DNA from 3 places in the Thalassotalea castellviae genome. Region 2 is predicted to be linked to each of the others. Evidence: predicted binding sites of a transcription regulator. Region 2 holds the regulator's gene; each other region holds the start of a gene.
What was found. Region 2 encodes MetJ, which represses methionine synthesis genes. Its sites were predicted from a motif close to TAGACGTCTAGACGTCTA; they were not measured.
Positions count from the first base shown of each region.

Region 1: RM573_RS16295 (cystathionine beta-lyase) is a predicted target of MetJ. The motif match lies at 3,271-3,288, and genes of this name have one in related genera.
Region 3: serA (phosphoglycerate dehydrogenase) is a predicted target of MetJ. The motif match lies at 3,457-3,474, and genes of this name have one in related genera.

Region 1 is NZ_JAVRIF010000012.1:3,277-8,541, reverse strand. Features, by position in the region: gene dinG (ATP-dependent DNA helicase DinG) at 1-627, opposite strand, end outside; gene RM573_RS16300 (DNA polymerase II) at 729-3,206, shown strand; gene RM573_RS16295 (cystathionine beta-lyase) at 3,360-4,538, shown strand; gene RM573_RS16290 (DUF885 domain-containing protein) at 4,716-5,265, shown strand, end outside.
Region 2 is NZ_JAVRIF010000004.1:71,376-76,640, reverse strand. Features, by position in the region: gene RM573_RS09120 (adenylosuccinate synthase) at 34-1,332, shown strand; gene RM573_RS09115 (malic enzyme-like NAD(P)-binding protein) at 1,779-3,023, shown strand; gene metJ (met regulon transcriptional regulator MetJ) at 3,116-3,445, opposite strand; gene metB (cystathionine gamma-synthase) at 3,683-4,840, shown strand; gene metL (bifunctional aspartate kinase/homoserine dehydrogenase II) at 4,859-5,265, shown strand, end outside.
Region 3 is NZ_JAVRIF010000002.1:114,035-119,299, reverse strand. Features, by position in the region: gene nusB (transcription antitermination factor NusB) at 1-409, shown strand, start outside; gene thiL (thiamine-phosphate kinase) at 556-1,539, shown strand; gene RM573_RS04220 (phosphatidylglycerophosphatase A family protein) at 1,529-1,990, shown strand; gene serA (phosphoglycerate dehydrogenase) at 2,141-3,370, opposite strand; gene rpiA (ribose-5-phosphate isomerase RpiA) at 3,518-4,174, opposite strand; gene RM573_RS04205 (5-formyltetrahydrofolate cyclo-ligase) at 4,259-4,867, opposite strand; gene RM573_RS04200 (peptide MFS transporter) at 4,994-5,265, opposite strand, start outside.

The DNA of each region.
Region 1 (5,265 bases), on a different contig from region 2:
TCTTGCTTTATGAAAAGGGCAATGTGCATGCTCTGCTAAAGTTTTTAAACAGCTATGTTTGTCTGATTGTATTTGTTGCCAAATATAGTGAGGGATTGGGTCTGCCCAAGAATCAATATCACCTTGCCATTGGTTATTTTTCAGTGCGTTATGTAAATTACTTAATAACTTGATATCCATAGCACTAGGTTTTTGGGCAAAGGTAAAGCCAGCTTGAGGGTTGTCATGTTGGCTAACTGCCGCTGCTAATTTTTGTTGGCATACGTAGCGTTGTCGCCCTTTGACTAAACTAAAATTAAAATTTAATCCTGAATGCTCTTTTAAAAAAGGCAAATCTTTATCAACTAATTGCTCTTGCAGTGCAACCGTTGCGGTGGAAATACAAACGGTTTTTTGCCGAGATAAAGCTAATGGAATAGCACCTAACGAATAGGCAAGTGATTTACCCGTGCCGGTTCCTGCTTCAATGGTAATGATTTTTCGAGATTTATCGTAATCACCCGCTAGGGTTTTAGCAATTTCTGCAATTAAAAACGTTTGTTGTTTTCTAGGATTAAAATTAGCTAGGTTTTCCCCAATGGTTTTGTAAGCCGTGCGTATTATTTGTTTTATCTTATCTGTTAACATAAGTAGTATGTTGTAGGCGCTGGCCAACTATCCATAAAGTAATTTTTATCATACAATGCTGTATATAATAACAGGTTATTAGGCACTAATAGAACCTTTTCATGACAATTTCTTCGATAAACACACCCGCTGCTCATTTAAGTGGCTTTATTTTAACGCGCCAAGCCTATGATACTAAACAAGGTATCGAGTTGTCTTTCTGGTTAAAAAGTCACAATGGTGTAAGAAATTTTCTGGTTAAGCATGAAAAAGCGGTATTTTTTGTCGAAGCTGGGCAACAAAGCAAAGCCAGCAATTTGTTAAATGACAATAACGTTATTGTCGAAAATATAAAACCTGTTCCGCTTAAAACCTTTGGGCAAGTGCCTGTGGTCGCTGTTTATTTTTCTACGATGAGAGAATTCTATCGTGCGCGAGAGATACTCAAAACGCACGATGTAAAATGTTATGAAGACGATTTTCGTCCAGAAGATCGCTACTTAATGGAGCGATTTATTACCGCCAGCGCACATTTTACCTTAGCTGATCAGCAATCGTTAACCGCTGGGCAACGAAAAAGTCGCTTTCCTGTTCATCTTGTTCATAAATCTCGGGCAATACCGGCTGAACAAACACTTGACGCCATTCGCTTATCTATGGTTTCCCTTGATATAGAGTGCTCGATGAAAGGAGAGTTGTACTCTATTGGTCTTTACTCGGAAAACTTAAACAATCAACCGTTAAAAAAAGTATTGATGATCGGCTCCCCAAATACTTTTGCTAAGTCAAAAAAGCTAAACGACAAGCAAGCCTCTGATATTGAGACGAATATTGTTTGGCTAAGTGATGAACAAACTTTGCTGAAAACTTTGATTGAGTGGATTGAAGTCAATGATCCTGATGTTTTTATTGGTTGGAATGTTATTCAGTTTGATTTTGCTTTGTTACAAAAACGATGTGATTTGTATGGCATAAACTTTACGATCGGCCGTGATGGTCGAGCGCCACGTTGGCGTAAAAATCAAAACAGTGAACAACAATTTATCGACGTAAATGGTAGGATCATTCTAGATGGAATCGACTTATTAAAAACCGCTACATACAATTTTCCAAGCTTTTCCTTAGATTACGTTGCACGAGAATTATTAGGCTTAGCGAAAAAAGTCGACGATGTTGATAATCGCATCAAAGAAATTACCGATAATTTTCATCATGATAAGCTAGCGTTAGCGGCATATAACCTAGAAGATTGCCGATTAGTCACCTTGATTTTTAATAAAACTCAATTACTCGACTTTGCCATGCTACGGGCACAATTAACAGGTTTAACCGTGGATAGAATAGGCGGCTCAGTAGCGGCATTTACTAATTTATATTTACCTAAATTACACCGTGCTGGTTATGTTGCCCCTAACATGGGAGATGGTTTACAAGGACTCGTTTCGCCCGGCGGCTATGTGATGGACTCGATCCCCGGTTTATACAAAAATGTTTTAGTGCTTGATTTTAAAAGCTTGTACCCCAGTATAATTCGCTCGTTTAATATCGACCCTATGGGGATGATCGAAGGATTAAACGATCCTGACAATGCTATTGAAGGCTTTGACGGAGCGTTGTTTTCAAGAGATAAACATTTTCTCCCCGATATTATTAACCAATTATGGCTTGAGCGTGATAAAGCGAAAAAAGAGCAAAACGCCGCATTGTCCCAAGCGATAAAAATTATTATGAATTCATTCTATGGCATTTTAGGCTCTACAGTTTGCCGATTTTTTGATCCTCGTTTATCAGGCTCAATTACCAAAAGAAGCCATGAGTTATTAAAAGTTACTAAAAGCTGGATAGAAGATAAAGGCTATAAAGTGATTTATGGCGATACAGATTCTATTTTCGTTCATGTTGGCAACGATAAAACACCAGACGAATGCAAAAGTTTAGGTGAGGTATTACAACATTTTATTAATGATAAATGGCAAGCAAAACTTAAAGCTGACTTTGATATTGAAAGCCAGTTAGAAATTGAATTTGAGACTCATTTTACGCAATTCTTTATGCCGACTATTAGAGGGCTAGAGGTAGGAACAAAAAAACGTTATGCGGGAATAGTCATTAAAAATGGCCAACAAGCGCTAATATTTAAAGGTCTGGAAAGTGTTCGAACTGACTGGACGGAACTTGCGAAAAAATTTCAACGAGAGCTTTATTTGAAAGTTTTTAATGGCGAAGAAGTAACAAATTATATTATTGATTTTGTTAATAAAACCAAAAATGGTGAAATGGATGACTTACTTATTTATCGTAAACGCATCCGTCGAAAATTAGATCAATACGTGAAAAACGTGCCACCGCATATTAAAGCCGCTCGATTAGCTGATGAAATAAATAATAAAGCTAATAAACCTTTAAAATTTCAAAACAAAGGTTGGATAGAGTACTACTTAACTACGGTTGGTCCGCAAGCAAAAGGTTATGTTAGTGCACCGCTGGATTATCAAGTATACGTAGATAAACAACTTGCCACTGTCGCCGATGCTATTTTGCCGTTTATCGGTACAAGTTTTTCTGAAATTACCGATGCTCAGATGAATTTATTTAATTAATAAAATATCGTTATAAAAAATATCGTGCAACTGATAACTATTCACGTTATAACATTAAAATAAATAGCTATTTAGATGGCTAGATGGTTGTGGTTTGTCATGACCAATTTGCTGTTAATTAGTGATATTCTGCTTAAAAAGAGTACCCATGTGATGAAAAAAGAGACAAAGTTTGTAAATGCCGGTCGACAATCTAAATGGACGCGAGGCGTAGTTAACCCACCGGTAGAACGTGCTTCAACAGTTGTTTTTGACTCTGTTAAACAAATGAAACATGCCACTGTTAATCGCGGTAATCAAGTACTCTTTTATGGCCGTCGCGGAACATCAACCTCTTTTGCTTTTAGTGATGCGATGACCGAATTAGAAGGCGGAGCAGGTTGTGCTATTTACCCGTCAGGCACTGCTGCTATTACCAATGCCATTTTATCCTTTGTAAAAACGGGTGATCATATCTTAATGGTAGACACCGCCTATGAACCAACGCGAGATTTCTGCGACAAAATACTCAAAAATATTGGCGTTGAAACCACGTATTACGATCCGTTAATCGGTGCAGACATTGAATCGTTAATTCAAAAAAATACCTCTGTGATATTTTTAGAATCACCGGGTTCTATCACCATGGAAGTGCAAGACGTACCTGCCATTGCAAAAGTGGCTCATCAACATAATTGTATTGTCATGCTTGATAATACCTGGTCGGCAGGGGTAAATTTTCAGCCATTTGATTTTGGTGTTGATATTTCCATTCAAGCTGCAACTAAATATATTGTCGGCCATTCTGATGTCATGCTGGGTACCGCTATCGCTACAGAAGAACATTGGGAGCAACTGCGTGAAAACAGTTATTTAATGGGACAATGTACTTCTCCTGATGACTTATATTTGGCGATGCGCGGTATTCGTACTTTAGGTGTGAGATTAAAACAGCACCAAGACAATGCTTTAAAAGTAGCGAACTGGCTTGCTACTCGAGACGAAGTTGATGTGATATTGCATCCTGCGTTTGAAAGCTGTCCAGGCCATGAGGTTTTTAAACGTGATTTTACCGGCGGTAATGGTTTATTTTCTTTTGTATTAACACGGGGAAATCAAGCCTCGGTAAATGCACTGTTAGACGGTATGCATCATTTTAAAATGGGTTATTCATGGGGAGGATTTGAAAGTTTAATTCTCGCGAATACTAACGTTGGTAGACTCCGAACGGCTACCCAATGGCCTTACGAACAGCCTTTGATTCGTTTACATATAGGTTTAGAAAATGTTGATGACTTAATTGACGATCTCAGCCAAGGTTTTGCACGATTAAACGCGGTATTAGACGCATAATCTTAACTGCTCATCAATTCTACTGATTTACATACGTAAGGTGCTAAGTGGCACCTTCGTTCAACATTCTTTACTACTTTTATCTTAATTTTCTGCCAATTAATCCCGAAAAGGTTGCGCTTACCTTGTCATTGTGGGAAAAATGAAATCCTTCTTTGATAACAATAAATAGATCCTATGATAAAAAAATCAGTATTAGCCGTTGCTGTTTCATCCGCTTTGATGTTAACCGCGTGTAATGATAGTCAAGAAACTGCCAAAGAGAATTCTGCACAAAGTGCATCAAAAGTTGAAACGTCTGTTGCTGAAACAAACTTAGACGCTTCTGCACAAGCCAATAAATTATTCGACGAATTATATAAAGCTGGTGTGATGCGCAATCCTATGTTTCAAACTTATTTAGGCATAAAGGATGATTACGACAAGTGGAATGATATTTCAGAAGAAAACACGTTAAAAGAACTTGCCATCACTAAAAAGGATCTGGCAACAATTAAAGCCATAGATGTAAGCAAATTAGACGCACAAACTAAAATTAGTCATACCTTATATGTACAAAAACTAGAAAATAGCATTGCTGATCATAAATGGCGTTTTCATAGTTACCCTGTTAATCAAATGTTTGGTCTTCACTCTCAAATTCCTGCTTTTTTGATCAATCAACATTCAATTGCCAATGAAAAAGAAGCACAAGATTATATCTCACGGGTAAAAGGCACAAAAACGT
Region 2 (5,265 bases):
ATCCCCGCCTAATTTTCTTACCAATATGTGAACATGGGTAAAAACGTCGTAGTTCTTGGCACCCAATGGGGTGACGAAGGCAAAGGTAAAGTAGTCGACTTACTGACTGATACAGCTAAGTACGTAGTACGCTATCAAGGTGGCCATAACGCCGGTCATACACTTGTTATTAACGGTGAAAAAACTGTTTTACATCTAATACCGTCAGGAGTGTTACGTGAGAACGTAAAATGCTTAATTGGTAATGGTGTTGTACTTTGTCCAAAAGCATTAATGACTGAAATGAAAATGTTGGAAGAGCGTGGTGTTCCCGTTCGCGAACGTTTGTTGATCAGTGATGCTTGTCCATTAATTCTTCCTTATCATAATGCGCTTGATGCAGCTCGTGAAGCTGCACGTGGTAGCAAGGCTATCGGTACGACCGGTCGTGGTATTGGTCCCGCTTATGAAGATAAAGTTGCTCGTCGTGGTTTACGTGTTGGCGACTTATTTAATGCAGAAACATTTGCGTCAAAACTAAAAGAAATTATGGAATACCATAACTTTGCTTTAGTGAACTATTACAAAGCAGAGCCAGTTAATTATGAACAAGTGCTTGCTGATGTATTAGCGGTACGCGAAGTGATTATTAGTATGGTTGCTGACATTGCGGAATTGCTTGATCAAGCTCGTATTGCTGGCGAAAAAATTATGTTTGAAGGTGCACAAGGTACGTTACTTGATATCGACCACGGTACTTACCCTTACGTAACTTCTTCAAATACTACTGCCGGTGGTGTTTCGACAGGTTGTGGATTTGGACCTTGTAATATTGATTACGTATTAGGTATCACCAAAGCTTACACCACTCGTGTTGGCTCTGGCCCATTCCCAACAGAATTAGATGACGAAATTGGTAATCATTTAGGCACAGTTGGCCATGAGTTTGGTGCAACTACAGGTCGTGAACGTCGTTGTGGTTGGTTTGATGCGGTTGCTATGCATCGTGCTACTCAAGTCAACAGCGTGACAGGTTTTTGTTTAACTAAACTTGATGTTTTAGATGGTTTAGAAGAATTGAAAATTTGTACTGGATATCAAACTAAATCAGGTGAAATCATTACTGTTCCGCCAACCGCAGCGGAAGGTTATGAAGAAATCACTCCGGTTTATGAATCTATGCCTGGTTGGTCTGAAAAAACCTACGGTGCAACTTCAATTGAGCAATTACCTGCTAATGCTATTGCTTATATTAAACGTATTGAAGAAGTAACGGGTGTGCCGATTGACCTAATTTCAACAGGCCCAGACCGTAACGAAACTATCATTTTGGTTAATCCATTTAGCGAATAGAGTCTTACGCGTTGATTGTTTTTAAAGGCCACTTTTAAAGTGGCTTTTTTTATATCTTTTTATCGAGCGATATAGCCAATTTGTTGAAAGCAGTAGCCTTGTTTACCTGCCGTGAAAATCACTTTATATTCTGACGCTTGTTTGATCATCAAAGTATGAATATCGCTAACGTTAATGAAATAGCGCTAATCCGAGCGGATAAAGCAAAAATCCTCGAAGGAGAAAATGAAGATCTAGTGATATGTCTTGAATGTAATAGTGAATATTTATACAAGTAATGTGTAATTTCTTATATTAGTGGTAGTGTTTATCTAGGCTATAGAGGTATTACCACATAAATTTAGCTTGAGTTCAGGGTAAATAATGCAATATTATGTAAAAGAAAATGAACTAAAAAAACAAAAATCTATAATATATTAATATATAACGCACTGGGACTACCAATAATGACTGATTTACGCCAACAGGCACTTGATTATCACCAATTTCCAACGCCTGGAAAAATAAGTGTAGAACTTACAACTGCTGCCGAAACTAGCCTGGACCTCTCTCTTGCTTATAGCCCTGGAGTCGCAGAGCCTGTAAGAGCAATCGCTGATAACCCAGATGATGTTTATAAATATACAGGTAAAGGCAATACTGTTGCTGTTATTACTAATGGTACCGCGATTTTAGGTTTAGGTAATTTAGGTGGCATGGCATCAAAACCTGTGATGGAAGGTAAAGCATTATTGTTTAAACGTTTTGCCAATATCAATTCATTTGATCTAGAAGTAAAACATAAAACCGTCGAAGAGTTTGTCTCAACTGTGGCAAACATTGCCGATAGTTTTGGCGGTATAAACCTTGAAGATATCAAAGCGCCAGAGTGTTTTGAAATTGAAAAGGCGTTAATCGAGCGTTGTAAAATCCCGGTTTTTCATGATGATCAGCATGGTACAGCCATTGTTACTGCGGCAGGAATGATCAATGCGCTTGAGATTCAAGGGAAAAACATTAAACATGCAAATATTATTTGTATGGGCGCGGGTGCGGCTGCGATTGCTTGTATGGAGCTTCTTATTAAATGCGGCGCGCAACGTGAAAAAATTTACATGTTAGATACTAAAGGTGTTATCCATACCCGTCGTGATGATTTAAATGAATATAAACGATTATTTGCTAACAATACCGACAAACGTACTTTAGAAGATGTTATTGATGGTGCTGATGTGTTTGTTGGTGTTTCTGGCCCTAATGTTTTATCGGCAGAACATGTGAAATTAATGGCACCTAAACCCGTAATCTTTGCTTGTTCAAATCCAGATCCTGAAATCAAACCTGAATTAGCCCATGCCACGCGTGATGATATCATTATGGCAACGGGTCGTTCTGATTATCCTAACCAAGTGAATAATGTACTTTGTTTCCCGTTTATTTTTCGTGGCGCTTTAGATGTGAGAGCAAGGACTATTAACGACGAAATGAAAGTGGCCTGTGTACATGCTATTCGTGAATTAGCAAAAGAAGCTGTACCTCAGGATGTTTTAGATGCCAGTTGTGAAAGTACATTAACCTTTGGTAAGGAATACATTATCCCTAAACCGATGGATTCGCGTTTGTGTGGCCGTGTAGCAAAAGCCGTAGCGCAAGCGGCAGTTGATTCTGGGGTTGCAGCGTTAGAATTACCTGAAGATTATATGAATAGCTAACCGTCCTTAAATGAAAAAGCTCAAATAAATAATGTGTTTGAGCTTTTGTTGTTTTATCACGAGTGCTCGTGAGTAATAAATTAGACTAGCGATTAGTCATCTTCTATCTCAAATTGGCTAAAATCTGTGACACCTTGTTCTTCTAGTGCTTTACGAACACTGGCTGGTAGCTTCTCAACATTGTCTTTTGCTAAGTCGATATCATCAGGTAATGGTTGCCCGGTAAAGGCATGTAAAAACGCTTCGCATAATAATTCACTATTGGTTGCATGACGAAGATTATTTACTTGACGTCTTGTACGTTCATCCGTCAATACTTTGAGAACTCTTAAGGGGATAGAAACGGTAATTTTTTTTACTTGTTCACTTTTTTTACCGTGTTCGGCATATGGGTTGATATATTCGCCATTCCACTTTGCCATGAATTACCTCTGGTTACTTTTATTATGAGTTTTATGCTTAATTTACGCTGAAAACAGATAAACTATTCATCTTATAGTTTTAAATAGATTTTACTGGTTGTTACCGTCGAGTCAATAACGAATGTGTAGAAGTTTAGATGTCTAAAGTTCTTGACCCGCCAATTTAAAAGATTTAGACTTTTGGACGTCCAAAAGTCTATTTGGTTTTATTGCAGCAAATATTTCACTGAGAGTCATATGAACGATAAAAAAATTGCAACGATTGCAGTACGAGCAGGTATTAACTCTGACGAGCATCATGGTGCTGTTATTCCTGCTATTCATTTGTCGAGTACCTATGCCCTGAAAGGTTTTAATGAGAAGCGACAGTTTGATTATTCTCGTACGGGTAATCCGACAAGAGCAACATTTGCGCAAGCGATTGCTGAATTAGAACAAGGCAGTGTTGGCATAGTCACCTGTACAGGCATGGCAAGTGTGCATTTGATTTGTCAGCTTTTATCTACAGATGACACTGTGGTGATCCCTCATGATTGTTATGGCGGTAGTTATCGACTATTTACCCATTTAGCTAAACGTGGACAATTTAATTTAATTGTTGTTGATCAAAATGATGAGCAAGCATTACACGAAGCGTTACTACAAAAACCTAAATTAGTGCTATTAGAAAGTCCTAGTAATCCTTTATTGCGTTTAGTGGATATTGAAAAAATCACCAAAGCTTGTCATCAAGTTGGCGCATTGGTTGCCGTTGATAACACCTTTTTATCACCGGCATTACAGCAACCATTGTTGTTAGGCGCTGATATCGTTTTCCACTCAACCACCAAATATATCAATGGCCATAGTGACGTCGTTGGTGGCGTGTTAGTCACGAAAGATAAAGCGTTAGGAGAAGAGCTTGCATGGTGGGCTAATTGTATTGGCATTACCGGCTCACCTTTCGATAGTTACTTGGCGTTACGTGGTCTTAAAACTTTGCCTATTCGTATGAGGCAGCATCAAGAAAATGCCAACGCAGTAGCTCAATTTTTAAAAGCCCACGAGGCGGTTAAAGCAGTCTATTATCCAGGTTTTTCCGATCATCCAGGTCATGAAATTGCCAAAAGACAACAATATGATTTTGGTGCCATGATGAGCTTTGAAGTGCAGGGTGGCGAAGAAGCAGTGAAAAAACTGTTTGCTAATTTAACCTTATTTACTTTAGCTCAATCACTTGGCGGCGTTGAAAGTTTAATTAGCCACCCATCAACGATGACACATGCCGGGATGGAACTCGCTGCGCAACTTGAAGCAGGTATTACCCAATCATTAGTCCGTATTTCGGTTGGTATCGAAGACAGTGATGACATTATTGAAGATTTAGCAGCAGGTCTTGCCGCTAGTCAATTGTAGAGCAAAAGTGAAAAGAACATGAAACAGTCTAATGCAGCAGAAAAGTTAACGGCCGATCAAAACCAATTGGCAAAACATGCGATTCAAGTGCATAAATTTGGTGGTAGTTCGTTAGCATCAGCTCAATGTATTGTGCGTGTTGTAGATATTATTCGTCAGCATTGTCAATTAAATGATATTGTCGTGGTTTCAGCCAATGGTGGAACAACCGACGCTTTATTTGCGTTATATCATCAAGCTATCTTACAGACTGAAACACTCGAAATTTCGCTGCATGATATCAAGTCAATGCAAGCTCAACTTATCAGCGAACTATTATCGTCAAGTAATGAAAAGCGATTATTAACGCAATTAGACGCAGATTGTGCGCAATTAAAAAAATGGTTAGAAAATTCACCACAGCAACATCAAGCTGATATTTTAGC
Region 3 (5,265 bases), on a different contig from region 2:
ATCACCTAGAAGAAAAGCCCGTGAATTAGCGGTACAAGCCGTATATTCATGGCAAATGAGTGAAAATTCAGTTACTGATGTTGAAGCTCATTTTTTAACAGAAAACGCAAAGCGACGTTTTGAAATTGAATTCTTTCAAAAATTATTTCGTGGTGTTACTTCACAAGTAAGTTCAATTGATTCAGCTATTGAGCCACACCTTGACCGCCCTTTATGTGATGTTGATCATATTGAAAAGGCAATTTTACGGGTTGCTATTTTTGAACTAAGTGATTGTTTAGACGTTCCTTATCGGGTCGTTATTAACGAAGCTATCGAATTAGCGAAACTTTTTGCTGCTGATGATAGTCATAAGTTTATTAATGGTGTGCTTGATAAAGCAGTTAAATTAATTCGTCCAGAAGCATAATTTAACCAATAGCTACTTGAATTATTAGGCGCCATGATTATGTGCGCCTTTTGTATTTTTATGCGCGCAACATTCTGTTTTATATTACTTCACTAGTCATATAAAACATGTCTGATATTAGCCTTTTTGATATGTGATAAATTGTTATGAAAGAATTTGAACTGATTAAGAAATATTTTACTGAACAAGCAGTAAATCGTAAAGATGTCGTGCTTGGTATTGGTGATGACTGTGCGTTGTTAACGCCTGCTGAACGACAAAATATTGCCGTAACAACAGACACTTTAGTTGCAGGAGTACATTTTCCCCATGAAACTGAACCCCGTGCTATAGGTCATAAGGCTATCGCGGTGAATTTATCCGATCTTGCAGCTATGGGAGCTGAGCCATCATGGATATCAGTTGCGATTACCTTACCTGAAATTGATGAAACATGGGTTGGTGAGTTTTGTGCCGGCGTATTTGAACTGTGTGAATATTATAATGTTCAGTTAGTGGGGGGCGATACTACCCAAGGACCATTAAGTATCACAGTTACTGCACAAGGGTTAATACCGTTTGATAAACATATTAGTCGAAGTGGCGCTAAAGCTGGCGATTGGTTATATGTAACGGGTGAAATTGGTGATGCAGCTTTAGCTATTAAGCATTATTACGGTAAAATTGAGCTTTCAAAAGAAACATTAACCGCGACATATCAAAGGTTAAATTACCCTAAGCCTCGGGTATTAGCAGGACAAGCGCTCCGTGAGTATGCTTCTGCTGCGATAGATTTATCCGATGGTGTGCTCTCTGATCTTGAACACATTCGTAAAGCCTCTAATGTTGGGGTAAATATTGTGCTCGAAGATTTACCTCTTTCAAATGAGCTTATCGACACATTAGGGCATGAAGCGGCAATCGAATTAGCGTTACAAGGTGGCGACGATTACGAATTGTTATTTACTGTTTCTGCCGATAATAAAGTGGGCATGGAAACGGCTTTGGCTAATGTAGGCGTAAAGGTTACTTGTATTGGTCAGTTAAATGCTACCAGTAAAGTTACCACCACGCTTAATAGTGAAGTGACTCAAATAAACGCCATTGGATTTGAGCATTTTTCAGCGAAAGATAATTCCCATGAGCGCTAATAAATTCAACTTATCTGATCCTATTCAGTTTCTCGCATTAGGTTTTGGTAGTGGACTTGCGCCGAAAGCGCCCGGTACATTCGGTACAATTGCAGCGATCCCTTTATTATTGTTATGCGCTTCTTTGACCGTAACTCAGTATGCGATGTTAGTTGTCGTGATGTCGTTAATTGGCATTTATTTATGCGGTTATGCTGCAAAAGCGGCTGGTGTACATGATCATCCTGCTATCGTATGGGACGAAATTGTCGGTTTATTTATCACAATGTTTATGCTCCCATTGACGTGGCAAACAATTTTTGTTGGATTTGTTTTATTTCGACTCTTTGACATTGTTAAACCTTGGCCGATTTCTTGGCTCGATAAACATTGTCATGGTGGTTTTGGCATTATGATCGATGATATTGTTGCGGGATTTGCTGCATTAGCATGTATGCACTTAATTTTTTAGTGATTGATTATATTCTTTCCTAATAGGCTCACTTACTTCGGTTGATAAATCATCTGTGCAAGCCAACCCAAGCCAGTTTAAGATAAAAGCCCAAATAGCGATATTTGGGCTTTCGTTTAATTACATGCTGATTAGCTAATCAAACCATTATTAATGCAAGATTCTCGCTTTAATAGTACCTTCAATGGCTTTTAATGCTCGTAAAGCGGTTGCGCTATCCGCAGTTTCAATATCAATAACCACATAGCCAATTTCATCATCGGTTTGTAGATACTGAGCAGCAATATTCACGTTATGCTCGGCAAATGCTTGGTTAATTTTAGTCAAAATGCCCGGCTGATTGCGATGAATGTGTAGTAAACGGCTGGTGCCTGTATGACCTGGTAAAGACACTTGCGGAAAATTCACTGCAGACAATGTTGAGCCATTATCTGAATATTTCGCTAATTTACTGGCGACTTCTAAGCCTATATTTTCTTGAGCTTCTTTCGTGCTACCGCCAATGTGAGGCGTTAAAATCACATTATCAAACTCACGTAATGGTGAAACAAATTCTTCATCGTTGCCTTTCGGTTCCACTGGGAAAACATCAATAGCGGCACCTGCAACTTTTTTGGCCTTCAATGCTTGCGATAATGCGTCAATATCAACAACGGTACCACGTGAGGCATTGATAAAGATAACACCATCTTTCATAGCGTTAAATTCAGCAACCGCCATCATATTTTGAGTTTGAGGGGTTTCTGGTACATGCAAGCTAACAACATCAGATTCAGCAAGTAAGGCATTAAGTGATGAAGCTTGGCTTGCATTACCTAAAGGTAATTTAGTTTCAATGTCATAAAAGCGTACTTTCATGCCAATGGTTTCAGCAAGTATGCCTAATTGCATACCGATATGGCCATAACCAATAATACCTAAAGTTTTTCCTCTGGCTTCCACCGATCCTACCGCAGACTTATTCCACACTCCACGATGCGCTTGTGCACTTTTCTCAGGTATACCACGTAATAAAAGCAATAATTCACCGATGACTAATTCAGCAACTGAACGAGTATTTGAGAAAGGCGCATTAAATACTGGTATTCCTAACTTTTGAGCGGCTTTGGTATCAACTTGGTTTGTGCCAATACAATAACAACCAATCGCCACGAGTTTTTTGGCATGCTTAAGTACATTTTCATTCAACATAGTACGTGAGCGAATACCAATAAAATGTACAGAGGAAATTTTTTCGATCAATTCTTCTTCAGCTAAAGACGTTTTCAAATATTCAATGTTGCTATATCCTTGAGATTTAAGCTCTTCAATAGCGCTTTGATGAACACCTTCTAATAATAAGATCTTAATTTTTTCTTTTGCTAATGATTTATTACTCATGATCGATAATCACTCTTGGTAAAGTTACTAAAACTATTAAAATGTTAATGTAAGGATAAGCTCTCAAACCGCTTACAAAAATCAAATAGATGGCTAGATGCCTAAATCTGATATTAAACTAACATATAGTGCATAAACTCTAAAGTGTTATTTTACTATTTTTGCCCCTTCAGGGGTTCCAAGTATTAAAACATCGGCACCGCGAGCGGCAAACAAACCATTGGTAACAACACCTACCAAGGCATTGATGTCATTTTCCAAGCGTATTGGATCGATTATGTCTAAGTTATGCACATCGAGAATGACGTTTCCGTTATCTGTGATCACGCCTTGACGATAAACTGGATCACCACCAAGTTTTACTAATTCTCGGGCAACATAACTCCTTGCCATAGGGATCACTTCAACAGGTAATGGAAATTTGCCCAAAACTTCAACTTGCTTAGATTGATCGCAAATGCAGATAAAAGATTTTGCCACCGCGGCAACAATTTTTTCGCGGGTAAGTGCAGCGCCGCCACCTTTGATCATATGCATGTGCTTGGTAATTTCATCGGCACCGTCAATGTAAACATCAATAACATCAACATTATTTAAATCAAATACTTCAATGCCGTGAGCTTGTAATCTTTTGGTTGACTCCTCTGAGCTTGAAACGGCGCCTTCAATATCATTTTTCATTGTCGCTAATGCGTCTATAAAGTGGTTAACCGTTGAGCCTGTACCAACACCAACGATAGAATCTTTTTTAACAAATTCTAGCGCTTTGATAGCCGCTGCTTTTTTCATTTCATCTTGAGTCATAGAGGAGGTCCTGTAATTTTTGCCGTTATTATATCAGCCAATAACGGCTGAATATATGTTATCGAAGGAAAAGAAGTATTAAGATTAATAAAATTTAAATTGATGGTTAGGTGTAATAATTTCAGGAATTGGAATATCCCAATGTTCACTGGGAATTGTCTCAACCTGTTGAAAGTCATGAGCTAAGCCAATCGGGTAGGGTTTATTTGTTTTTGCTTTTTGGGCGTACCATTTACTCAGTGTTCTATCGTAGTATCCACCTCCCATCCCAAGCCTTGCTCCTGTCTTGTCAAAAGCAACTAACGGAGTAAAAATGATATCGAGTTGTTCAAGTGGCAAGACATCCAAAACGTTCAATTTCGGCTCTAAAATATGATATTTGTTCCGTTGCATTATGGTGTGTTCATGATAGTGCAAAAATAATAAATGACCTTTACTAAAAGGGTGAAGCACAGGTAAGTAAGTCTTTATGTTTTGCGCCCAACACGCGTGAATAAATTTATCCGTATTTAACTCACCATCATTAGTTAAGTAGATAGCAATAGACTGAGCGGTAAGTACTTTTGGGTGATTGAGTAAACTGCTCGCTAAACGCTGTGACTGTTGTTGCTGGGTTGTTTCATCTAATGATTGACGTTTCTGGCGAATTACATGCCTAATTTCATTTCTAGAAAGTGAATTAGAGGTAGTCATTTTGTCTGATCAGTATGGATTGATAAGTTAACAATAAACGGCGAAGCAAAAAAGTGAAAGTAAAAAAATAGCCAACGATATTGTTGGCTATTTTATAGGAACTGCTTTTATTTTAAGTTGAAATAATTAACTAACTGGCGATGCTGACTTCACGTGTTCAGCCGCTGTATCTTCCGCTTTAGGGTCTTCATCATCAGCAGCAAGGCTTTCCCAAAATCTTGATTTCAAACCAATTAACAACATTACAATCCCGATACCAATACTAAATAAACTAATTTGGAGATATAACGAAGGTATTTGCTCTACGTTATTTGGATCGTAGTTACCCGCTAGTAAACCAGAAATAATATTACCAATTGAATAGGTTAATACGAAAATCCCCATCATTTGACCAGCAA